DNA from 4 places in the Halomonas sp. TA22 genome. Region 1 is predicted to be linked to each of the others. Evidence: predicted binding sites of a transcription regulator. Region 1 holds the regulator's gene; each other region holds the start of a gene.

The links. The regulator sigma-54, encoded in region 1, starts transcription at its own class of promoters, with help from an activator protein. The targets are predictions, from matches to a motif close to TGGCACNNNNNTTGCTNT.
Region 2: HJD22_RS11000 (P-II family nitrogen regulator) is a predicted target of sigma-54. The motif match lies at 3,960-3,977, and genes of this name have one in related genera.
Region 3: HJD22_RS04970 (DUF2126 domain-containing protein) is a predicted target of sigma-54. The motif match lies at 3,083-3,100, and genes of this name have one in related genera.
Region 4: HJD22_RS18145 (nitrate- and nitrite sensing domain-containing protein) is a predicted target of sigma-54. The motif match lies at 2,931-2,948, and genes of this name have one in related genera.

Annotation. Positions count from the first base shown of each region.
Region 1 is NZ_CP053108.1:3,357,354-3,363,409, reverse strand. Features, by position in the region: gene HJD22_RS15940 (HAD family hydrolase) at 1-215, shown strand, start outside; gene lptC (LPS export ABC transporter periplasmic protein LptC) at 221-817, shown strand; gene lptA (lipopolysaccharide transport periplasmic protein LptA) at 877-1,344, shown strand; gene lptB (LPS export ABC transporter ATP-binding protein) at 1,365-2,090, shown strand; gene HJD22_RS15920 (RNA polymerase factor sigma-54) at 2,284-3,705, shown strand; gene raiA (ribosome-associated translation inhibitor RaiA) at 3,875-4,183, shown strand; gene HJD22_RS15910 (PTS sugar transporter subunit IIA) at 4,191-4,679, shown strand; gene rapZ (RNase adapter RapZ) at 4,756-5,670, shown strand; gene HJD22_RS15900 (HPr family phosphocarrier protein) at 5,673-5,942, shown strand; gene pmbA (metalloprotease PmbA) at 5,939-6,056, opposite strand, start outside.
Region 2 is NZ_CP053108.1:2,352,304-2,358,359, reverse strand. Features, by position in the region: gene HJD22_RS11025 (malate synthase G) at 1-142, opposite strand, end outside; gene HJD22_RS11020 (alpha/beta hydrolase) at 350-1,348, shown strand; gene HJD22_RS11015 (hypothetical protein) at 1,345-1,836, shown strand; gene HJD22_RS11010 (YifB family Mg chelatase-like AAA ATPase) at 1,850-3,358, opposite strand; gene HJD22_RS11005 (accessory factor UbiK family protein) at 3,420-3,761, opposite strand; gene HJD22_RS11000 (P-II family nitrogen regulator) at 4,037-4,375, shown strand; gene HJD22_RS10995 (ammonium transporter) at 4,467-5,717, shown strand; gene glnK (P-II family nitrogen regulator) at 5,862-6,056, shown strand, end outside.
Region 3 is NZ_CP053108.1:1,059,173-1,065,228, reverse strand. Features, by position in the region: gene HJD22_RS04985 (putative zinc-binding metallopeptidase) at 1-266, shown strand, start outside; gene HJD22_RS04980 (alpha-E domain-containing protein) at 276-1,271, opposite strand; gene HJD22_RS04975 (circularly permuted type 2 ATP-grasp protein) at 1,276-2,730, opposite strand; gene HJD22_RS04970 (DUF2126 domain-containing protein) at 3,199-6,056, shown strand, end outside.
Region 4 is NZ_CP053108.1:3,592,666-3,598,721, reverse strand. Features, by position in the region: gene HJD22_RS17035 (peroxiredoxin) at 1-360, opposite strand, end outside; gene HJD22_RS17030 (VOC family protein) at 558-1,922, shown strand; gene HJD22_RS17025 (GFA family protein) at 1,935-2,354, opposite strand; gene HJD22_RS18145 (nitrate- and nitrite sensing domain-containing protein) at 2,485-2,874, opposite strand; gene HJD22_RS17010 (murein L,D-transpeptidase catalytic domain family protein) at 2,989-3,717, opposite strand; gene HJD22_RS17005 (aldolase/citrate lyase family protein) at 3,984-4,784, shown strand; gene HJD22_RS17000 (hypothetical protein) at 4,843-5,088, opposite strand; gene HJD22_RS16995 (ABC transporter ATP-binding protein) at 5,389-6,056, opposite strand, start outside.

The sequences.
Region 1 (6,056 bases):
ACGCTGGCGATGATCTTACCGATTTGTCGGCGATCAAGCGCGCCGGGCTCGGCATCAGCGTGCCCAACGCACCGGCCTATGTGCGCGAGCACGCCGACTGGGTGACTACCCAGACGGGCGGGCATGGTGCAGTGCGGGAAATCTGCGATGTACTTCTTCAGGCCCAGGGCCATTGGGGCGCTGTCGTCGACACCTATCTACACGGCAAGCGTTGAGCTCTATGCCCTTGCGTCCACGCTTCCCGCGCCCCTCGTCGAAACTCTGGCTGGTACTGGTCCTGCTGATAGTGGGGGGCATCCTGGCGCTGCTCGATCAGCGCGACACCTTCGGCCCCGGCCCGGTGCCGCGTGACGATGCCGGCGAGCCGGACTACTACCTTGAAAATGCCACCCTCACCCGCTTCGACGAGCGTGGCGCTCCGCACCAGCGCCTCGACAGCCCGCGCCTCTCGCATACGCCACATGACGACGTGACACGCGCCCAGACACCGGTCGCACGAATTTTCGATCGTCAGGGCCGCACCTGGTTCGGCTACGGCGATGTAGGCATTCTCGGTCCCGGCGGGGATCTCTTGACCCTGGAGGGCAATGCCAGGCTCAATGCTCCCGAAGAAGGATGGCAGCTGGATACCGACATCCTGCATGTCGATACCGTAAACGGGCATGCCTGGAGCGACACCCCGGCACTTCTGCAGCAACCACCCCAGTGGATGCGAGGTGAGCGCTTCGATGCCTGGCTCAACCTGGACCGTGCACGCCTGACCGACGAGGTCCAAGGCTTCCATCCTCCCGAAGGCTATGAGGAACCAGCACCATGAGAGACACTCCCACCCCGACATCTCGCCTCATGGCCTGCATGATGGGTGCTTGCCTGACAATGCTGGCCGCCCTTCCGGCGTTCGCGCTCGAGAGCGATGCTCAGCAGCCCATCGAAGTGGCCGCGGATCGCCTTGATCTCGACGATCGCGCCGGCACCGCCATCTATACCGGCGATGTCGAGATTCGCCAAGGTAGCATGCAGCTCACCGGCAATCGCGTCGAAATCCTGCGCAATGACGCAGGCGAAGTGTCGCGCCTGACCGCTACCGGCGAGCGCGCCTACATCGAGCAGCAGCCGGCCCCGGACGAACCCGTGGTACGCGGATGGGGTCGCACCATCGTCTACCATGCCGCACAGCGCCGCGTGGAGCTGATCGATCGCGCCGAACTGCACCAGGCGCGAGACACCTTCGATGGCGGTTATGTGGAGTATTTTCTCGACCGTCGCGTGGTTCAGGCACGCGCCGACGTCGAGGGCAGCGAGCGCCAGCGCGTGCGCATGACCCTCAATCCCGAGCAGAACTAACTTCTGATCCAAGGCAGCCCATGAAGACCCTTCGTGCCCGGAACCTGGCCAAGAGCTACAAGCGTCGCCGTGTCGTCCATGACATCAGCCTCTCCATCGAACAGGGCAGCATCGTCGGGCTGCTCGGGCCGAATGGTGCCGGCAAGACCACCTCGTTCTACATGATCGTCGGCCTGGTGCGCGCCGATGCGGGCGAAGTACACATCGACGACCTCGACCTGACCAAGGCGGCCATGCATCGCCGCGCCCAGGCGGGCATTGGCTATCTTCCCCAGGAGGCCTCGGTATTTCGCAAGCTCAGCGTGGCTGACAACATCATGGCGATCCTCGAGACGCGCGAGGATCTCGATCGCGAGGGTCGCCACGCAAGTCTCGAGCAGTTGCTGGAAGATTTTCATATCACCCATATCCGCGACAACCTGGGCATGAGTCTCTCCGGGGGAGAACGTCGACGTGTCGAGATCGCTCGCGCCCTGGCAACGGAGCCCGCCTTCATCTTGCTCGATGAGCCGTTCGCCGGGGTCGACCCGATCTCGGTAGGCGAGATCAAGGGCGTCATCAGACAGCTCAAGCGTCGTGAAATCGGCGTCCTGATCACCGATCACAACGTGCGCGAAACCCTGGACATCTGCGACCGAGCCTATATCGTCGGTGACGGTCAGATCATCGCCGAGGGCAATGCCGAAGCGATTCTCACCAACCAACGGGTACGCGAAGTCTATCTCGGGGAAGACTTCCGACTCTAGGTTCAAGAGCCTTCGGCACGCCGCCACTGCTCGGCGGCCGCCATCAACCGCATGAAAACTTTCTACGCTGCCCAATCTGGCATGGTACTTGCGCATGGCATGTTTCTTGCTCAGTTTTCACGCAATTGAGTCTTGCAAGGGATTGCGGCGCGAGCTAACGTGTCGTCTCATTTGTCAGTGAACACCCCTTGCCATGGCCATGAAACCCTCGTTGCAACTCCGTGTCGGCGCGCACCTGACCATGACGCCGCAGCTCCAACAGGCCATCGCCCTTTTGCAGCTGTCGACACTCGACCTGCGCCAGGAGATTCAACAGGCGCTTGAAGCCAACCCCATGCTAGAGCTGGACGACGGCTTCGGCGAGCAGGAGGTCGCCGAAGCGCGTGAAGAGGAGTGGAACAGCGAAATTCCCGAGGAGCTCTCTACTGACAGCGACTGGTCGGACACCTACCAGGACATGGCGCCCAGTGGAAGCAGCTCGGGCGAGGGGCCGGATTTCGAGCGCAACGCTAGTGGCGAGAGCCTCCACGACCACCTCGCCTGGCAGTTGGCGATGACCGATCTCAGCGAGCGCGAACGCATCATCGCCGAGAGCCTGATCGATGCCGTCGATGACAATGGTTATCTCAACGGCGCTCTCGACGAGCTGTGCGCCGGCCTTCGCGACCAGGGGCTGGCCGGACTCAAGAGCACCGAGGTAGAGCAGGTGCTGATGCGCCTGCAGCAGTTCGAGCCCACCGGCGTATGCGCCCGAGAGCTGCGCGAGTGTCTGCTCCTCCAGCTCGGCGTGCTGCCCGAGGAGACACCACTGCTGCCCCAGGCGAAACGTCTTGTCAGACAGTTCCTCGAAGCGCTTGGCAATGACGATCGCAAACTACTGAAGCGGCGTCTGCGCCTCGAGGACGAGGAACTCGACCGGGTCATCGCCCTGATTCGCTCACTCGATCCCCGCCCCGGCCAGGCCTTCGGCGAAAGCGACAACGACTATGTCATTCCCGACCTGATCGCCCGCCATGGCCGTGAAGGCTGGCGCATCGAGCTCAATCCCGACGCCCTGCCGCGTATGCGCATCCAACCCGACTATGCCGCCCTGATCAAGCGCGCCGACAAGAGCGATGACAATACCTTCATGAAGCAGCACCTGCAGGAGGCGCGCTGGCTGATCAAGAGTCTCTCGAGTCGCAATGACACCCTGCTGCGCGTAGGCCGGGAGATCATGGCGCGTCAGATCGATTTTCTCGAAAAGGGCGAAGAGTCGATGAAGCCATTGATACTGGCCGATATCGCCCAAGCCGTGGAGATGCACGAATCGACGATCTCGCGAGTGACGACGCAGAAGTACATTCATACGCCCCGTGGCGTCTTCGAGCTCAAGTACTTCTTCTCAAGCCATGTCGGCGGTACTGGCGACAGCGGCGATGCCCATTCGAGCACAGCGATCCGCGCGCGCCTGAAGAAACTGATTGGCGAGGAGCCAGCGCGCAAGCCGCTCTCCGACAGCAAGCTCGTCGAACTCCTCGAAGCGAGCGGCATCAAGGTGGCCAGGCGGACCGTAGCCAAGTACCGCGAAGCGATGGGCATCCCCCCCTCCAGCGAACGCAAGAGACTCTCCTGAAATCCATGTCTCAAAGCGCGTATCAATGGACGTTAACTCCTAATACATTGAAATAAATAAGCTAAAATAATGAAGGGGCATCCATGTCAAATCCTCGGATGCCTAGGGGTATGCAATAGGGCAAAAAGGGTTACAATCGAACTGCAACCCGCCGCAACAGGAGAGTGTCATGCAAGTGAATATCGCCGGGCACCATGTGGAACTGACCGATGCACTGCGCGCTTACATCAACGAGAAGCTTGCTCGACTCGAACGCCACTATGACAACATTACCTCGGTCCAGGTTACACTCTCCATCGAGAGGGAGCGCCAGCAGGCAGCCAGCACTCTGCACGCCGCGGGTGCAGACATTCATGCCGATGCCGAGGATGGCGACATGTACGCTGCCATAGACGCCCTTGCCGATAAACTCGATCGCCAGTTGGTCAAACACAAGGAAAAGGCACAGGCACGCGCCCAGGGCGTCGGTGCCCGCTGAGCTACCCATGACGTTGCAAACCATCCTACCCCCTGAGCGTACGCTGTATGGTGTCGCCGGGGGGAGCAAGAAGCGAGTGCTGGAATTTTTCAGCACCTTCATCGCCCAGAACACACCAAGTCTCGATAGCCAGGAAGTCTTCAGTCGGCTTATTGGACGTGAACGCCTAGGCAGTACCGGCATCGGCAACGGTGTTGCTATTCCTCATGCCCGCAGCCCTCACTGCAAGGCCCCCTTGGCGGGTTTTCTCAAGCTCAGTGAGGCGGTGGATTTCGATGCCATCGATGGCGAGCCTGTCGATCTGGTCTTCGTACTGCTGGTACCGGAAGAGGCTGACGATACGCACCTGGCGCTCCTGGCCCAGGTCGCCGGCGTGATGAACGACAGCGATACTCGTCATCGATTGCGCAAGAGCGACAGCCAGCGACAGCTTTACGATACGCTCATGGAAGCCATTGCCAAGCTGCGCAACGACGGCTCTAGCGCTCAGCACTGAACTCACTCTATGTCCAACTGTCGATCATGGCCGCTCCAGCGTGAGCGGCCGTTCGGACCGCTCATAGGAGATCCGCATGCAGCTCGTCGTCATCAGTGGGCGTTCTGGATCGGGCAAATCGATCGCGCTGCAGGCGCTCGAGGATCTCGGCTTCTACGCAATCGATAACCTGCCGGCCATGCTGCTCGGCGCCCTGGTCGACGAGCTACAGAACGGGCCATCGCCCCACTCATCGATCGCCGTGAGCATCGATGCCCGCAACCTGCCTGCCGCCCTGGAGCGTTTCCCGAGCCTGCTCGACGATGTGCGAAAGCGTGGCGTGGCTTGCCAAGTGGTCTATATCACCACCGACCCCAAGATATTGCTGGAGCGTTACTCCGCCACCCGGCGCCGGCATCCGCTGACCCGTGAAAGCGAGATGACCCTGGCCGAGGCGATCGACTCGGAAGAGACGGCACTTGCCGACATTCGCGATCTCGCCGACCTGATCATCGATACCTCGCGACTCTCGGTACACGAATTACGTGCGCGGATTGCAGATCAGGTGGCGCAGCATGTCAATCAGCAGCTGACGCTGACCTTTGAATCCTTTGGCTTCAAGCGTGGCGTACCGCTGGATGCCGATACCGTGTTCGACGCCCGCTGTCTTCCCAATCCCTATTGGGACCCAAGGCTGCGCCCCTTCAATGGCCGCGACACGGAGATCGTCGAGTTTCTGGAGAGTTTCCCGGACGTCAGCGACATGGCCAACGACATTCATGCCTGGCTGGAGCGTTGGTTGCCCTCTTACCAGGCGAGCCACCGCAGTTACGTCACCGTGGCGATCGGCTGCACGGGCGGCCAGCACCGTTCGGTCTATCTCACCGAACGCCTCGCCGCGCAGTTCGCCAGCACCTATCCCAATGTACGGCTCCGCCACCGCGAACTGGGCATCCATACCGCGATGACCCACCATGCTGCCACTCCCGACAAGGGCAACCAAGGACACTGAGGATGCCAAGCCGTTATCTGACGTTGATCAACAAGCGAGGCTTGCATGCCCGTGCTGCCACACGTCTCGTGCAGTGCTGCCACGCGTTCACCGCCAAGGTCACGGTCAGTCATGAGAGCCGCCATGCCGACGCCGCCAACATCATGTCACTTTTGATGCTGGCGGCACCCTGCGGGACGGTACTGCGCCTGCAGGCGGAGGGCGATGACGCCGATCAAGCGCTCGACGCCCTGGAAGCGCTATTCGAGGCTCGCTTCGACGAAGAGGCCTAGCCTCCCGCCACCATCATCTCGTCGATCAGCCAGCTGCCGCTGTGTACGCTGCCTCGAGTGTCGACATCATCTCCCACGCCCACCAGGCCCGAGAACATCGCCTGCAGGTTGCCG
Region 2 (6,056 bases), 1.0 Mb from region 1:
GGGTCAAATCGTGGAACAGTGCGTCCACGCCCTCCCAGAAGGCCTGCGCATCGATGCCGGTGCCAGGCAGCGCCTGGTCGTTGATGAAGCGATCGAGCTCGGTGGCCACCTGCAGGCGGTGACGGTTGACACGTTCTGTCATGGGAGTCTCCTGATGCGCTGACCGCCCTGAAGGCGATCGAATCGTTGCGGACTCGCAACGATGGAATTTTGTGGAAATAGCTTCCACATACTAATGGAAAAAAACGAGCGGGTCTTCACGACTCGACCAAATGATGAAGGCCGTCTCAGAAACATGGTCTGCAAACACAGTGAGCGCTAGCATGGAGACATGATGAGGGAGGGATCGATGACCGCTTTTGCGTCGCTGCACACCCTCGGGCCAGTGGAACCTGTCTCCAGGTCCGGCACCGAGCCATGGACGGAACACCTCGGTCATTATCTCGACCACTATCGACTCGCGCCACTGCTCTGCGAGCAGGTGACGCTGCATGCCGGTTTTGTCGAAACCCCCGAATTCCGCCTTTGGACCCAGGTGTGGTGCCCCGCCTCGCCACGCGGTACCGCCTTCGTGGTGCATGGATATTTCGACCATCTGGGCCTCTATCGCCATCTGCTCGAACTGCTGTTGTGCCAGGGCTGGAACGTGGTGCTGTGGGATCTCCCGGGGCATGGGCTCTCCAGCGGGGCGCGCGCCTCGATCAACGACTTCGACGATTACGGGACCTGCCTGGAAGCCCTGAAGGAGGCCCTCTCGCGGCAGGGGGTGACGCCGCACCCCTGGGTGGGAATCGGTCAGAGCACCGGGGCGGCCATCCTAGCGACGGATGCGTTGGGTCATGGCGAGGAGACACGCTGGGCAGGACTTGCCCTGCTGGCACCTCTGGTGCGGCCCAGCGGTTGGCCGCGCTCCAGCTGGTTGCACCTGCTGGCACGCCCCTTCATCCGCACCCTGCCGAGAAAGTACCGCGTCAACTCGTCGGACGATGAGTTCAGCCTCTTTCTGCGCGAGAAGGATCCCCTGCAGTCCGAGCATCTGACGTTGACCTGGGTCGGCGCCATGCGCCGCTGGATGCCACGCCTGATGGCACTGCCCACAAGTGAGCTGCCTATCCTGATCCTGCAGGGCGAGCAGGACCTGACCGTTGATTGGGCCTGGAACCTCGAGGTGCTGGGGCGCAAGTTTCCCAATGCCCATATCTACCGTCACCCCACCGCCCGCCACCATCTGGTCAACGAGGCCGAGGAGATTCGCCAGGCACTATTTCTCGAACTGGAGAACTACCTGCTTGGGATACAGGTCACCCATGCCGCCCAGGCGGGCGTCAAGGAGCGCTCTGCCTCATGACGCTTCTAAGAGCTGCTGCCGTGGTGATGCTCTGCCTGCTGCTCGCGGCCTGTGCCGGCGCGCCGGAGCGCCCCGCCACGCTGCGCCAGGCCCTGTTCGGACTCAGCGAGCGCGCCAGTGCCAGGCTGCTCGAGCAGCCGGTATGGCAGCGGCCTACGGCGGATATCGTACTGCTGCTGGCCGAGCCGGAGATCGAGGCGCGTCTGCACATCGATGGTCAGCGTTTCAGCGAAAGCTTCACACGCTCCCTGCTCGCCCAGCCCGACAGCCCCCAGGTGCTCAATTGGACACCGGAGATGGGAGAAACGGGAATGCTGGACAATCAGTGGCTGCTCGAGTCGCAGCTCGTTGCCGACGGCCCGTTGCTCAGACTGACCGATCGTGAGCTGCTGCCCTACCAGCTGACGGTGACGTTACGCCGTCCCGGCGAGCCCCTGGTGCAGTGGGAGGCGCACCTTCAGGGTGCGCTCGATGTCACTGCGCTGTAGCCGCCGCGGCCTGCTATGCCGACTTGAGCATGCGATCGAGCTGGCGATAGCCGATCGCTTCCATCAGATGCGCCCGCCCGGGCTGAGCTTCGCCGGCCAGGTCGGCAAGCGTGAGTGCCACCCGAAGCACACGATGGTAGGCGCGCGCCGAGAGGTTCAGACGCTCCAGCACGCTGGCCAGCCAGGTTCGGGTGGCGGAGTCTAGAGCACAGGCACTTTCCAGTTCCCGCCCCGGCAGATGAGCGTTAAGAGCACCGCGCCGGGCCTGTATTGCCCGCGCCGCCAGCACCCGCTCACGCACTACCGAAGAGCTTTCACCGGCCTGCTGTGAGGTGAGCTGCTCAGGCGGCAGCGCCGGCACTTCCACCTGCAGGTCAATACGGTCGAGCAGTGGCCCCGAGAGCCGCGCCTGGTAGCGCTGGATCTGCGCCGGAGAGCAGCTGCAGCGCTTGCGCGGATCGCCAAGGTGGCCGCAGGGACAAGGATTCATTGCCGCCACGAGCTGGAAGCGCGCCGGATAACGCCGCTGATGGTTGGCCCGGGAGATGGAGATCGTTCCCGACTCCATGGGCTCACGCATCACCTCCAGCACGCTGCGGCTGAATTCGGGCAGCTCGTCGAGGAATAGCACGCCATGGTGGGCCAACGAGATCTCGCCGGGGCGCGGCCTGGAGCCACCCCCGACCAGGGCTACCGCGCTGGCGGTATGGTGGGGGGAGCGAAACGGCCGGCGCCCCCAATCCTCGCGCAGCGGCAGACCGCTCACCGAGCGGATTGCTGCGACCTGCAGGGCTTCATCGTCGGTCAGCGGAGGCAGGATGCCCGGCAGACGGCTAGCCAGCATGGTCTTGCCGGTGCCGGGAGGGCCGGCAAACAGCAGGTTGTGCCCGCCTGCAGCGGCGACCTCCAGCGCTCGACGCGCCTGATGCTGGCCCCGCACCTCGCCAAGGTCCATGTGAGTATCCAGCAGCGTGGGGGGCTCGGCCAGGCGGTGGGGCACGATCGGTGTCTGCCCCAGCAGGTGAGCCACGACATCGAGTAGATGCTCGGCGGGGAGCACCTCAAGGCCGCCGGCCAGAGCGGCTTCATCGGCGTTGCCACGGGGTACGATCAGGCGCCGACCGGCGCGCCGTGTCGCCAGTGCCATCGGCAATACCCCCGGCACCTGACGCAGCTTGCCATCGAGGGCGAGCTCACCCAGGCACTCGACCTGCGCGAGCGCCACGCCGGGGATCTGACCCGAGGCCACCAGAATGCCCAGCGCGATCGGCAAGTCGAACCGCCCGCCCTCCTTGGGCAGGTCGGCGGGAGCCAGATTGAGGGTGATGCGGCGGGTATTGGGAAATTCGAAACCAGCATTGACCAGGGCGCTGCGCACCCGTTCGCGGCTCTCCTTCACCGCCGTCTCGGGCAGGCCGACCAGGGTCAACCCCGGCAGCCCGTTGGCCAGATGCACCTCGACCGCCACGTTGGGCGCCTCGAGGCCTACACCCGCCCGGGTATTGATGATGGCCAAGGTCATCCGCTCGCCCTCGCTATGCTAAATCATCGTTTATGCCGTGATTAGGCGAGGACGGCAAGTGTCAGCGGGACGCTTCTCCCGCCCCGGCATCCTCCGCAGGGTCGTGGTCCTCTTGCATTGCCCCGGGAAGCGTCTTGCTGACCGAAGCGCCGGCATCGCGCTCGGCAAGAGAGGCTTCCAGTGCCGTCACCTGGCGCTCCAGCGCCTCGACGCGTCTGCGGGTACGCTGCAGCACCTCCATCAGGATATCGAAATCCTCGCGCGATACGAGTTCTAGCCGGTCCACCGCACCTCGTACGAGATGCTGCATGCTTTTCTGTAGCTCTTCAGGCGCATGCGAAGCGTCCTGCAGGCGTTCGCCCAGTTGTTGGGCAAAGCGGCTGATAAAGTCGTTCCTGCTCATGGCAATCTCCTGTCGTCCGTAAATCCTTCTAGTACAGCATACGCAAGCTCACCCGAACGCGTATGCGCCGCTATGGAGCGCCAGCAATATTCGTCGCACCATTGATGTGCACAAGCCCAGCTTCAATAACATGGTTTACACCTTTTGCAATGCAGCAAAAAGATTAACCCACTGTTTTATTAGGGAAGATAAAAACAATGGCACGTTTCACGCTATGTACCAATCAGGCGCAAGCCTATTCGCACGCCATCTATTTAAAAACATGGAGATACGGGATGAAACTCGTTACTGCCATTATAAAGCCATTCAAGCTCGATGACGTACGTGAGGCACTGGCTGACAATGGCGTCCAGGGTATTACCGTCACCGAGGTCAAGGGCTTCGGCCGCCAGAAGGGCCACACCGAACTCTACCGTGGAGCGGAATATGTCGTCGACTTCCTGCCCAAGGTAAAGGTCGAGGTGGCCGTCGATGACAGCCGCCTGGAGAGTGTGCTGGACGCCATCCGCACGGCGGCCAACAGTGGCAAGATCGGTGATGGCAAGTTGTTCGTCACCCCACTCGAAGATGTGATCAGGATTCGCACCGGCGAACGCGGCGGCGATGCCGTCTAATCCCGGATAGCGAATAGGGTACACAGGGTCGTCAAGCAATAAGAAATGCCAACGCGAACACTTAGAAATAACGCGGGCTCAGGAGAACATAATGGAAGAATTCACAGAGCTGACTTACGCGCTCGACACTTTTTACTTTCTGATATGCGGTGTACTGGTGATGTGGATGGCCGCCGGCTTCTCGATGCTCGAGGCCGGCATGGTGCGTTCGAAAAATACCGCTGAAATCCTCACCAAGAACATCGCGCTGTTTGCCATCGCCTGTACCATGTATCTGCTGGTCGGCTACTACCTCATGTACTCTAGTCCCGGCGGCGGCTTCCTGCCTAACCTGGGCTTCTTGATCGGTGATGAGAATACCTTGGACGCCATCACTGCCGGCGGTGAGGACGCACCCTACTACTCCATGCGTTCCGACTTCTTCTTCCAGGTCGTGTTCGTGGCGACCGCCATGTCGATCGTCTCCGGTGCCGTGGCCGAACGCATGAAACTATGGTCGTTCCTGGCCTTCGCCGTGGTGATGACCGGTTTCATCTATCCGATTTCCGGCTACTGGACCTGGGGCGAAGGTTGGCTGGATAGCCTCGGTTATTCCGACTACGCAGGTTCCGGTATCGTTCACATGGCAGGCGCTGCTGCCGCCCTGGCCGGGGTCCTGGTACTGGGTCCGCGCAAGGGCAAGTACGGCAAGGATGGCGCCATCTACGCCATCCCCGGCGCCAATCTGCCACTGGCCACCCTGGGTACCTTCATCCTGTGGATGGGCTGGTTCGGCTTCAACGGCGGTTCGGAGCTGAAGCTCTCCGATGGTATCTCGGCCAACAACGTGGCTCAGGTATTCGTCAATACCAATGCCGCCGCCGCCGGTGGCGTGATTACCGCCCTGATCCTCGCCAAGCTGTGGTTCCGCAAGGCTGACCTGACCATGGCCCTGAACGGTGCCCTTGCCGGTCTGGTCGCGATCACTGCTGAACCGCTGGCCCCTACCGCCTTGGGCGCAGTCATCATCGGTGCCATTGGTGGTCTGATCGTGGTGTTCTCGATCGTGACCCTGGACAAGCTGAAACTGGACGATCCGGTCGGTGCCATTTCGGTTCACGGCGTGGTCGGTATCTGGGGCGTCATGGTGGTACCGATGAGCAATGGCGATGCTTCCTTCGGCGCCCAGATCATCGGCATCATTGGCATCTTCGCTTGGGTCTTCATCGCTAGCTTGGTTGTCTGGCTGATTATCAAGGCGGTGATGGGTATCCGGGTCAGCGAAGAGGAAGAGTATGAAGGGGTCGACTTGGCCGAGTGCGGTCTGGAGGCCTACCCCGAGTTCAACGTCGCAAAGAAGTAATCGCGATAGACCGAGTGAGCTGGCGTGCTCCCCTGGCCCCCTTCGGGGGGCCTTTTTTAATCTCCCATCAAGCGGTGTATGCTTGCTAGCCAACGCCGCAGGAATCGGGGCTTCCCCCGTCAACAGGATGCGAGGAGAAAGATCATGAAACTGGTGACTGCCATCATCAAGCCGTTCAAGCTCGACGACGTTCGGGAATCCCTTTCCGAGATCGGCGTTCAGGGCATTACCGTCACAGAGGTCAAGGGTTTCGGGCGCCAGAAAGGCCATACCGAGCTCTACCGTGGCGCGGAATATGTGGTCGACTTCCTCCCCAAGGTGAAGCTCGAGGTCGCGGTT
Region 3 (6,056 bases), 1.4 Mb from region 1:
ATTTCGCCGAGACCTTCGCCTTCTACCTCGATATCGTCGCCGTACTCGATACCGCCCGCGACATGGGGCTTGCACGCATTCGCTACGACACCAGCCTCGACGGCATGCTGTTCGCGTTCCAGCAGGTGGGGCTTGCCATGAACGAGATGAACCGTGAGATGGGGCTGCTCGACCTGGTGCCCGAAGTGATCACGCCGCCAATCCGCGACAAGCTTGCCTATATCGACACGCTGGTGACGCGCCAGCGTTCGTCACGCCGTTCTTGAGGCCTTGGCTCAGTCATCCTCCTCATTCTCGTTCTGGTGTGCCTGGATCTGGTGCGGCAATGGCGACTCCTCCAGATGGGGGAAGTAGCTTGCCGCAATGACATCGTGCAAGCGACTGAAACCGATCTGCAGTTCGTCGATGAAGCGGTGCAGCTCATCCGGAGAGTTGGCCAGGGCTTGTATATCGGCCTCGGCGACCTCGGCGCGCACCAGGGTGGCGGTGGCCAGGGCGCGGTCGTGGTGGGGCAGGGTTTCCAGCTCCCAGGCGAGCTCCTGCAGGCCGCGGGAGACCGAACGCGGCAAGTAGCGGTCCTGCAGCAGAAAGCGCAGGACGTCGGGCCCGCGCACCCGTACGCGAACGTTCTGGCGATACATCTGATAGGCCGTCAGCGACTTGAGCACGCTCATCCACTGCAGATTCTCGAAGGGCAGCAGGTCATCGGGATTCTTCGGCAGCAGGTTGGCCGAGCGTACATCGAGAATGCGCGTGGTCATGTCGGCGCGCTCCAGGTGCCGGCCCATCTCGATGAAGGTACGCGCCAGATCGTGGCTCATGGTGCCCTCGATAAGACCGGTCAGCGTCTGGCAACCACGGATCACATTCTTGAGAAAGGCGTCGCGTCGCCTTGGCTTGAGCCCACTCTCGGCTTGCTCGCTGATTGTCATGTAGAGCTGATTGATCTGTTCCCAGATCTCGCGGGGCACCACGTCGCGGGTAGTGCGCAGGTTCTCGCGGGCATTGCCCAGCGCGGAGAGGATCGAACCGCCGTAGCTGCGCTCGGCACATAGGAAGTGCAGCACGTTGCGTTCGTCGCGGGTGGTGTGCAGCCCGTCGTATATCTCGGCGCTGCCGGTGATGTCGATGAGCGTCGACCAGCCCAGCGATACCTCGCGGGGCAGATCGAGCAGTAGGTGGCTGCTGACGCTGATCAGGCGGGCGGTATCCTCGGCGCGCTCGATATAGCGCGCCATCCAGTACAGGTTCTCGGCGACTCTCGACAGCATGGCCTTACTCCCCCTCGGTCTCGACGATCCAGGTATCCTTGCTACCTCCCCCCTGGGAGGAGTTGACCACCAGCGAGCCCTTGACCAGCGCCACTCGTGTCAACCCGCCCATGGTCACATGGGGCTCCGGTCCGGAAAGAATGAAGGGGCGCAGATCGATATGCCGTGGCTCGGGGCTTCCATCGCAGAGCGTCGGCGTAGTGGAGAGCGCCAGGGTGGGTTGGGCCATGTAGTTGCGCGGGTCCGCCTTGATGCGTTCGGCAAACTCCTCGCGCTCGGCGGGGGTGGCGCGTGGTCCGATCAGCATGCCGTAACCGCCGGATTCGTTGGCCGGCTTGACCACCAGCTCATCGAGGTGATCGAGCACGTAACGCCGGTCCTCCTCGAACATGCACAGATGGCTGGGGACGTTGGGCAGCAGCGGCTCCTGGTCGAGGTAGTAGCGGATCAGTGCCGGGACGAAGGCGTAGACCACCTTGTCGTCGGCGACTCCGGCGCCCGGTGCATTGGCCAGTGCCACCTTGCCGTTGCGCCAGGCGCGCATCAGGCCGGGAACACCGAGCACCGAATCCTTGTTGAACGCTTCAGGGTCGAGAAACAGGTCGTCGACGCGCCGGTAGATGACATCGACACGACTCAGCCCCTCGACGGTGCGCATGTAGACGATATCGTCGTCGTCCACCATCAGGTCGGGACCCTGCACCAGCTCGATACCCATCTGCTGGGCGAGGTAGGCATGCTCGTAGTAGGCGGAGTTATAGATGCCGGGAGTGAGCAATACCACCCTGGGCTCGTCACCGGAGCGTGGCGACATGCTGGCTAGCATGTCGTAGAGGTGCGGCACGTAGTCGTCCACCGGCAGGATGCGTCCGGTGGCGAACAGCTCGGGCAGCACGCGCTTGGTGACGTTGCGATTCTCGAGCATGTAGGAGACGCCGGAGGGAATGCGCAGGTTGTCCTCGAGCACATAGAGGGTGCCATCCTTGTCGCGCACCAGGTCGGAGCCGCAGACATGCGCCCATATGCGGTGGGGAGGAGAAATACCCACGCACTGGGGGCGGAAATTGACCGACTGCGCCAATACCTCGGCGGGCAGCACGCCATCCTTCACCACCTTCTGATCGTGGTAGAGGTCGTCGATGAACAGATTGAGTGCCTCGACGCGCTGCTTGAGCCCTGCCTCGGTTCGCCGCCACTCGCTGGCGGGAATGATCCTCGGCACGATATCGAAGGGCCAGGCGCGGTCGATCATGCTGCCCTCGGAGTAGACAGTGAAGGTAATGCCCATGGTGCGGATAGCGATCTCTGCCGCCGTCTTGCGCTCGGCGAGCTCCTCCGAGTCGAATCCCGCCAGCACTTCGCACAACATCCTGGCGGCATCCCGCGGTATGCCAGGTGACACCATCAGCTCGTCGTAAAAGTCATCGCAGCGATACTGCTTCCAATCCACCTGGCGCATCGGCGTCTCCCTGTGACCGGCTCGGGCCGGACTCGTCTTGATTGAGCATAGTCAGGATGGAGCGTGGCTGCTCACCGTCGGTAACCAAAGTTTTCGATTTGCAACCATCTACTGTGCAAGCGCTGTACCAGAACCCCGCGATAGGGCGCGCTTGCCACTCACTGGACACAAATTGCCAGGCAAGCTCACCTTGACACGGCACTGATTCGCTATCGCCTGCCCCTGCGTGGTGCATGCCGCTGAGATGGCAAGAAGTAGCGAGATGGTATGGTGCAAATCGGCGCGATAGACGAGCGGCGCGAGTGAGCCCTGAGCGTCCAAGCCGGTAAAAAAGACTGTCGGCTGACGAAAATGGAACGATACTTGCCTCGTGATGAGTCTCCTTGCGCGACTGGTGCGATCGGGTTGCCACGAGAATCGGGTGCCGGCAAGGCTTGCCGGTGATCAAAGCATGCCACCGAGGCCCCTATGACCATACGCGTCGCCTTGAAGCACCGTACCTCCTATCGCTTCGACCGCCCCGTCGGCCTGTCGCCGCACATGATACGGCTGCGCCCGGCGCCGCACAGCCGCACCACCATCGACGCCTACTCGCTCAAGGTGTCGGGTGGGCCGCACTTCCTCAACTGGCAGCAGGACCCGTTCGGCAACTTCATCGCCCGGGTGGTGTTCCCGGAAAAGCTCTCCCAGCTCGAGGTCGAGGTCGAGGTCATCGCGCCGATGACGGTGATCAACCCCTTCGATTTCTTCATCGAGGAGGAGGCGGAGCAGTTCCCATTTGTCTATTCGGATTCGCTGCGCAAGGAGCTGCAGCCCTACCTCGAGGTACACGAACAGGGGGCGCTGCTGCAGGGCTGGCTTGCCGAGGTAACGCGCGACCCCGTCCCGACGGTGAGTTTTCTGGTTGAGTTAAATCAGCGGCTGCAGCGAGACATCGCCTACCTGGTACGCATGGAGGCCGGCGTGCAGAGCTGCGAGGAGACGCTTGCCAACGCCAGAGGCTCGTGCCGCGACAGTGCCTGGCTGCTGGTGCAGATCCTGCGCCACCTGGGGCTGGCCTCGCGCTTCGTCTCCGGCTATCTGATTCAGCTGGCACCGGATGTGAAGGCACTGGATGGCCCCTCGGGGCCGGAAAATGACTTCACCGATCTGCACGCCTGGACCGAAGTCTACCTGCCGGGTGCCGGTTGGATCGGCCTTGATCCGACCTCCGGCATGCTGGCCGGCGAAGGGCATATCCCGCTGGCAGCCACGCCGTCGCCGGGAAGTGCCGCGCCGATCACGGGCACGTCAGAGAAGTGCGAGGTGCAGTTCGATGTCGAGATGCAGGTGACGCGCATTCACGAGACGCCCCGTGTCACGCAACCCTATAGCGACGCCCAATGGGCCGCGATCGACGTCCTCGGCCTCCAGGTCGATCAAGTGCTGGCGGCAGGAGATGTGCGCTTGACGCTGGGCGGCGAGCCGACCTTCGTCTCCATCGACGACATGGATGGTGCCGAATGGACGGTTGCAGCCCTCGGCTCCACCAAGCGCAAGCTGGCCGGAGAATTGCTTGAGCGCTTGCGCGGCCACTTCGCGCCAGGCGGGGTGCTGCAGTATCAGCAGGGCAAATGGTATCCCGGCGAGCCGCTACCGCGCTGGGCACTGGCCTGCTACTGGCGCAAGGATGGCGTGCCGCTGTGGCGCGAGGGACGCTGGCTCGCCGACGATCGCAACGCCCCCGGCCATGGCGAGCGTGAGGCGCTGCAGTTCTCCGAGGCGTTGGTTAGGCGCCTCGGTGTCGATGCCGGCCATCTGGTGCCGGCCTACGAGGATGCCTACTACTACCTGTGGCGCGAGGGCACTCTGCCGGCCAACGTCGACCCGCGTAAGGCCGATCTGAACGACGATGCCGAGCGGCGCCGCCTGGCGCAGCTGCTGGAGCGCGGCCTAGGCGCGGTGGTGGGCTATGCGCTGCCGCTACGACATGCCAGAGGTCGCGAGCACCGCTGGGAGAGCGGGGCCTGGCCGCTCAAGCGTGAACATCTCTATCTGGTTCCCGGTGACTCGCCGATGGGGCTGCGCCTGCCGCTGGCGGCGCTGCCCTGGATCGAGCGGTCCGAGCCGGTGATCCCCGAATCGCTGTTCGCGCCTCGTGCGGCGTTGGGCGATGTGCATGGCGAGGTGGCGCGACGCTACAGCGAAATGCAGACCGCCCTTGGCGAGGAGGCCCATGGCCTGCACCATCTCTCGCCCGGGCAGAACGTGCAGGAGCAGCCGAACGCCGAGCAGGACAGCCATGACGAGGTAATCCACACCAGCCTGTGCGTCGAGGCGCGCGAAGGGCGGCTATTCGTGTTCCTGCCGCCGCTGACGCGGCTTTCGCACTACATGGATCTCATTGCGACCATCGAGAACACCGCGTCGCAACTGCGCATGCCGGTGGCCATCGAAGGTTATCCACCGCCCGCCGATCCTCGCCTCGAGAAGTTCCTGATCACTCCCGACCCCGGGGTGATCGAGGTCAACATCATGCCGGCGGCAGATTGGCCGGCGCTGGTCGAGAACACCACCATCCTCTACGAGGAGGCGCGGCAGACGCGCCTGGGGACGGAAAAGTTCATGCTCGATGGCCGTCATACCGGAACCGGCGGCGGCAACCACGTCACCCTGGGCGGCGCCACCCCCGAGGACTCCCCCTTCCTGCGTCGCCCCGACCTGCTCGCCAGCCTGGTCACGTTCTGGCAGCACCACCCGAGCCTGTCGTATCTTTTTTCGGGCATGTTCATCGGTCCCACCAGCCAGGCGCCGCGGGTCGATGAGGCGCGTCACGAGTCGCTCTACGAGCTCGAGATCGCCCTGCAGCAGATGCCGCACGGAGAGGTCGCCCAGCCGTGGCTGGTCGATCGGCTGCTGCGTCATCTGCTTACCGACATCACCGGCAATACCCATCGTGCCGAATTCTGCATCGACAAGCTCTACTCGCCGGACAGCGAAAGCGGGCGGCTGGGACTGCTCGAGTTGCGCGGTTTCGAGATGCCGCCGCACCCGCGCATGAGCCTGATCCAGATGCTGCTGATCCGTGCCCTGGTGGCGCGCTGCTGGCAGGCGCCATACCGCAAGCGTCCGGTGCGCTGGGGCACCACGTTGCACGACCGCTGGATGCTGCCTCACTATCTGTGGAGCGACCTGGGCGAGGTGATCGAGGATCTGAAGGCTCACGGCTTCGACTTCGACCTGCAGTGGTTCGCACCGTTTCTGGAGTTCCGCTTCCCGGTGCAAGGTCGCCTCGAGACGCCGCAGCTGCGTCTGGAGCTGCGTCAGGCCATCGAGCCGTGGCATGT
Region 4 (6,056 bases), 240 kb from region 1:
CATGCCGAAGCCGCTGGCATCCATCTCGAGTCCCAGGGCCTTGGTGAATTGCGCATTACCGTCGGCGAGCATGGTCAGCTTTTCGGCATTCTGGTGCTTCTGCCAGGCGCCGAGCACGAAGGCGTCATTGACGGCCAGGCAGGCGATCTTGCCGACCCCCTTGGCGAGGATGTCATCGGCATGGATGACGAAACCTGGCATATGATTGTTGGAGCAACCGGGAGTGAAGGCACCGGGGACCGCAAACAGGACCACGCGCTTGTCGGCGAAGAACTCTCCCGTCGAGATGTCCTGAGGCCCATCGGGACCATTGGTCTTGAGGGTAACGTCAGGGATTTCCTCGCCTACCGAGATGGGCATGAAGTCTCTCCTCCTTGATCGTATGAGCGTTACATGAGCCTAGCAGCAATCGCGGCAAGTAGTGAAAGAGAACCGGTCCTGACGCGCTTTAGCATGTACGCCTGAGCATTGGGAAGCGTGCCCCCGGCACAAGCGCCTGGCGGGCTGGGTGAGTATGCTGCAGGATCGCAGTTCTAACCGAAAAACAAGGAAACGCCATGAACACCGCGCCGTTGATGACTTCCGACGAGATTCGCGATCGCTTCTCCGCGGCCATGTCGGCGATGTACCAGCAGGAAGTGCCGCAATACTCCACCCTGCTCGAATTGGTCGATGAGGTGAACCGCGAGGTGCTGACCGCCGACCCAGTCCTGCACAGCAAGATGCAAGCGGCCGATGAGCTGGTGCGACTCAGCGTGGAGCGCCATGGGGCGATCCGTGTCGGCACGCCACAGGAGCTTGGCATGCTACGTCGGCTGTTTGCAGTCATGGGCATGCAACCGGTGGGCTATTACGACCTCTCCCAGGCCGGTGTGCCGGTGCACTCTACCGCGTTTCGCCCGGTGGATGAGGCGGCATTGCGGCGCAACCCGTTTCGCGTCTTCACCTCGCTGCTGCGGCTGGAGCTGATCGAGGATGAAGCATTGCGGGCGCGTGCCGAGGAGGTGCTGGCGTCGCGCGATATCTTCACTCCCGGTGCCCGCGAGCTGATCGAGACCCATGAGCGGCAGGGTGGGCTCAATGCCGAGCAGGCCGAGCGTTTCGTGGCCGAGGCGCTGGAGACCTTCCGCTGGCATCAGGAGGCCACGGTGGATCTCGATACCTATGAAGCACTGCATGGCGAGCATCGCCTGATTGCCGACGTGGTCTGCTTCCGCGGGCCGCATATCAACCATCTCACGCCGCGCACGCTGGACATCGACGAGGTGCAGTGGCGCATGCCCAAGCGGGGTATCAACCCCAAGGCGATTATCGAGGGTCCGCCGCGCCGTCAGTGCCCGATCCTGCTGCGCCAGACCAGCTTCAAGGCGCTCGAGGAGTCGATCCACTTTGTCGGTGAGACGAAGGGCACCCATACCGCTCGCTTCGGCGAGATCGAGCAGCGCGGCGTGGCCCTGACGCCCAAGGGCAGGGCGCTCTACGACCGCCTGCTGGCCGAGGCTCAGGAGCCGTCCTCAAGCCAGGACAATGCGCTGCACCAGGCTCGGCTTGGCCGCGTCTTCGAGGCGTTCCCCGATGATGCCGCCGAGCTGCGCCGTCAGGCACTGGCTTACTTCCGCTATGAACTCACCCCGTTGGGGCACGAGGTCACGGGCGAGGCGGCGGAAAACGAGATCGAGGCGCTGATCGCTCAGGGGCTGGTCGAGGCTCGGCCGATCGTCTACGAGGATTTCCTGCCGGTGAGCGCGGCAGGGATATTCCAGTCCAACCTGGGTGACGATTCGCGTGGCCTGCAGGCGGGCAATGCCAACCGGGCACAACTCGAACAGGCCCTGGGCTGCCCGGTGACCGATGAGTTCGCGCTCTATGCCGAGATGCAGGAGAGCAGCCGCAAGGCGGTGCTTGCGCGCCTGGCGCGCTGAGCTCAGCCAGGCTCAGCGCGATTCGTTGAACATCTCCAGCGCCTGCTGGCCGGTCAACTCCTGGGTCTGGTTGGCGAAAGCGTAGAAGGCCGGTTTCTCGTCGATGAAGATCTGGGTCTCGAAGTGCCACGCCTCGCCACGGTCGACCAGGCCTATCGGGAGGGCATAGTGATCGCTCTCCCTGAGCCGGTAGAAGAGGTGAGTGCCGCACTGGCGGCAGAAACCGCGTTCGGCCCACTCGGAGGAGGCGTAAACCGCGATGTTCTCCTCACCGGTGATGTGCACCTCCTTGACCCCTTCAAGCGCCAGCATTGGCGCTCCCGACCAGGTGCGACACATGCTGCAGTGACAGGCGGCAACGCTGTGGCCCTCGATCGTGACGGTGAGGCTCACGGCGCCGCATAGGCAGCTGCCTTGGCATTCGATGGTCATGCTGGGCTCCTGCATGGTTGTCGTGTTCGCGCCTTTGCAGTGTAGTCATCGTTTCAGACTTCGCGGCTGCGTCCGTAACAAAAAGCCACCTTGCGGTGGCCTAGTCGTCGGTCTTGCTCAGTACACGCGATCAGGCGTGAGCCACCTGCTTCTCCTTGGCGGAATCTGCCTTGCGCCGCTCGGTGATGTTCTCCACCTTGCGCTGCTTCTCGTAGAGAAAGCGCAGAACCTCCTGGCGGTAGCGGTTGTAGCTCGGATCGTCGGCAAGCGTGATGCGGTTGCGCGGACGCTGGCGGATGGCCTGCTCGTTACGTAGGCTCTCGACGATTCGCTCCTCGCGTCGCGTGGCGAAGCGCTCGCCACACGAGGCCAGGTAGATGTTCGAAGCACCACGCTCCTTCTGCAGGGCATGGATGAAGCGGCTGATGTCGCCGACGATCTCGCAGGTGGTGGCAAGGTGCTCGAGATTGTCGATTTCACAGCGCTTGGCTGCCAGTAGCAGGCGTTCTGCAGGCGTCATTCCCGGGGTCTCTCGTGTCATGCATTGTCTCCCGCCTAAGCCGCTTGCCCAATTTCGAAGCAAGTACGGTGCCAATCAGGACTGGCATGGCCGCGCTAGGCGATTCGTGCTGCTTTACTGTATGGCAAGCGTTCGCTCATCACGGCTGCAGTTCAGGTAAGAGGAGCTTTCGAACCACTCGGCGTCGGGGTAGTAGACGAACAGGTACTGATCCTCCTTGATGCTGTCGATCAGCGGATAGGTGATCTCCTGGCGTACCGCCGGGCAGCCGTGGCTGCGTCCCAGCCGGCCGGTCTGCTCGATGAACGATTCGCTGACATAATCGGCACCGTGGATGACGATGGCGCGCTGATAGGCGAGATCGTTGATTCCCGATTCGAGTCCTTCCAGGCGCAGTGAATAGCCGTTGCGACCATAGTAGCTGTTCATGGTCCTGAACAGCCCCAGGCTCGACTGGTAGCTCTCGGGGATGTTGGAGAAGAGCGTGGCCTCGGCATCGCCGGAGCCGCGCCCGTGGGAGACCAGTTCTTCGAACATCAGCGCCTGCGCTTCGAGATCGAACACCCAGAGTCGTGGCTCGTTGGAGGGTAGCGAGTAGTCGATCACCGTCAGTCGTGCGGCATCCGGGTCGGCACAGGCCAGCGCACTGGCGGCCAGCTGCAGCACCTGCGGGTCGGCACCGGGGGCCAGCCGGCTAAGGGTACGCTCGAGGGTGTGTCCATGACTTGAGGTGGAGTACGCAACATGGGAGAAAAAACCGTCGGCATGGCCGGGTTGGGCTGCGATCATTAGCAGGCCGGCCAGTGATGCGATCGACAGCGTCGAGGTAAAAGAGCATGTCATCGGAAGCCTATTGGGTGGATGCTGACACGCACTTATTATGGCCTGGCGGGCCGCAATGGCCAGTCGTCCCATCAACGTAGGAGGACCCGGCAATGAACGGTTGCCTAGCAGGGAGGATGACGCGGCCTTGCTTGCAGCGCTTGGTCGGCCGTTGGGGCTATAAGGGCAGTGCGACTGGGACCGAGCCTCTGGTGTGACATTCTTCGCCGCGAGAGTGGCTGGTCTGCTATGTCTTATGTACCTCTCTACGTTTGAAGGATGCGTTCATGCATATGCCTCACAACGTCTTCAAGGCGGCTTTGGCTAAGAGTGGCGCTCAGTATGGTTGCTGGGCCGGCTTCGGTACTGCCTATGCCACCGAGATTCTGGCAACGACGGGGTTCGACTGGCTGCTGATCGACGGGGAGCATGCTCCCAATACGGTGCCTTCGATTCTCGGCCAGCTGCAGGCAGTGGCAGCCTACTCGTCGGCGCCAGTGGTGCGTGCCGTCAATCATGACACCGCGCTGATCAAGCAGCTTCTCGATATCGGGGTGCAGTCCTTGATGGTGCCGATGGTGGAGAGCGCCGAGCAGGCCGAGGCGTTGGTGCGTGCCATGTACTATCCACCGCGTGGCATACGTGGCGTAGGCGGTGGCTTGACGCGCGCTACCCGCTGGGATGGCGTGGCGGATTATCTGAGCACGGCTCACGAGGAGCTGTGCCTGATCGTCCAGGTGGAGTCGCGTGCGGGGATCGATAACGTCGAGGCGATCGCTGCAGTGGAGGGAGTCGATGCGGTCTTCATCGGGCCGATCGATCTCTCGTCGGGACTGGGCCATCCCGGCAATCCTGGCCATCCCGAGGTACAACAGATGATCGAACATGCCATCGCCGCTGTGCAGGTAGCGGGAAAGGCGGCCGGTATCCTCGCCCCACGGGAGGAGGATGCTCGTCGCTATCGGGCACTGGGCTGCCAATTCATTGCGGTAGGTATCGATGTCAGCCTGCTGCGCCAGGCGGCGTTGAAGACCATTGGGCGTTACAAGGCCGGGGGCGAGTCCGCCAACCCTTCGTCGCTGTATTGAATCAGCGTGCTCGCGGGAGCGAAAAAGCCCCGGTCACTCCCTGTGACCGGGGCTTTGTCTACGTCAGCCTGACTCCGCAGCTGGGACAGGCATCGGGGCGTTTCTTCATTGCGGCTGCTTCGGCGCCAGCGGCTACCGGCAGCTCGCGCTCCGGGTTGATCGCCACCAGATTGCCGCGCTCCCAGCGCAGCCCGACGTCCTTGAGCATGCGGGGATCATACTCCCGAAGCGCATTGTAGTGCTGGCGGGTGGTGTGGCGAGTACGGATGCCGCGCAAAAGTCGCTTGATGAGTCGAATTGCCATGTTCTCGGTCTCCTTTCTTTCGGAGGCCGGGACTTGTGCGAACAGGGTATGACCGGAGAGGTGATAGCTTGACCGCGACAAGTGCCGCGGCCAGCGTCCTTCGATTAACTACTGGCGCACGGCAACGGGCATGCTCGCATTGCGTTATTGAAAACGCGATGTGAGTTGCCAGTGATATTGACGGGCTGCAGCCAGAGCATGAGGGACGATTCTCGTTGAGGGTAAGTGCCGCGCCACGTGGCGCGACTCTTCTCTTTTAGCCAATCGCCGGGGTAAGCGTCAACCGTTTATCAGCAATGGCTACTCATAACCCTTGGCCTGCAGCCGAAACAGGCTGGCATAACGGCCATCGGCGGCCATCAGGCTCGAGTGATCGCCGTGCTCGAGAATCACGCCGCCGTCGATCACCATGATCTGGTCGGCAGCGCGCACCGTGGAGACACGGTGGGAGATCAGGATCGTCATCTTGGCGTGGCTGTGCTTGCGAAAGTCGGCGAATATCGCCGCCTCGGCGGCGGCGTCCATGGCGGCGGTGGGTTCGTCCAGCACCAGGATGTCGGCGCTCGCGCGCATGTAGGCGCGAGACAGGGCGATCTTCTGCCACTGCCCGCCGGAGAGCTCCTGTCCGCCCTTGAACCAGCGCCCCAGCTGGGTGTGGTAGCCGCCGGGCATGGCGGCGATGAACGCCTCGGCCAGTCCACGCTGGGCGGCTTCCCGCCAGCGCGCCTCATCCTCGAAGGCGCTCACGTCGCCGGCGCCCAAGTTCTCGCCGACCTTGAGCTGATAGCGCACGAAGTCCTGGAAGATCACCCCGACCCGACTGCGCAGCGCCTCGATGTCCCAGTCGCGCAGATCGCTGCCGTCGAGCAGGATACGCCCTTCGCTGGGCTCGTAGAGGCGGGTGAGCAGCTTGATCAACGTGGTCTTGCCCGAGCCGTTGGTGCCCACCAGTGCCAGGCTCCTGCCGG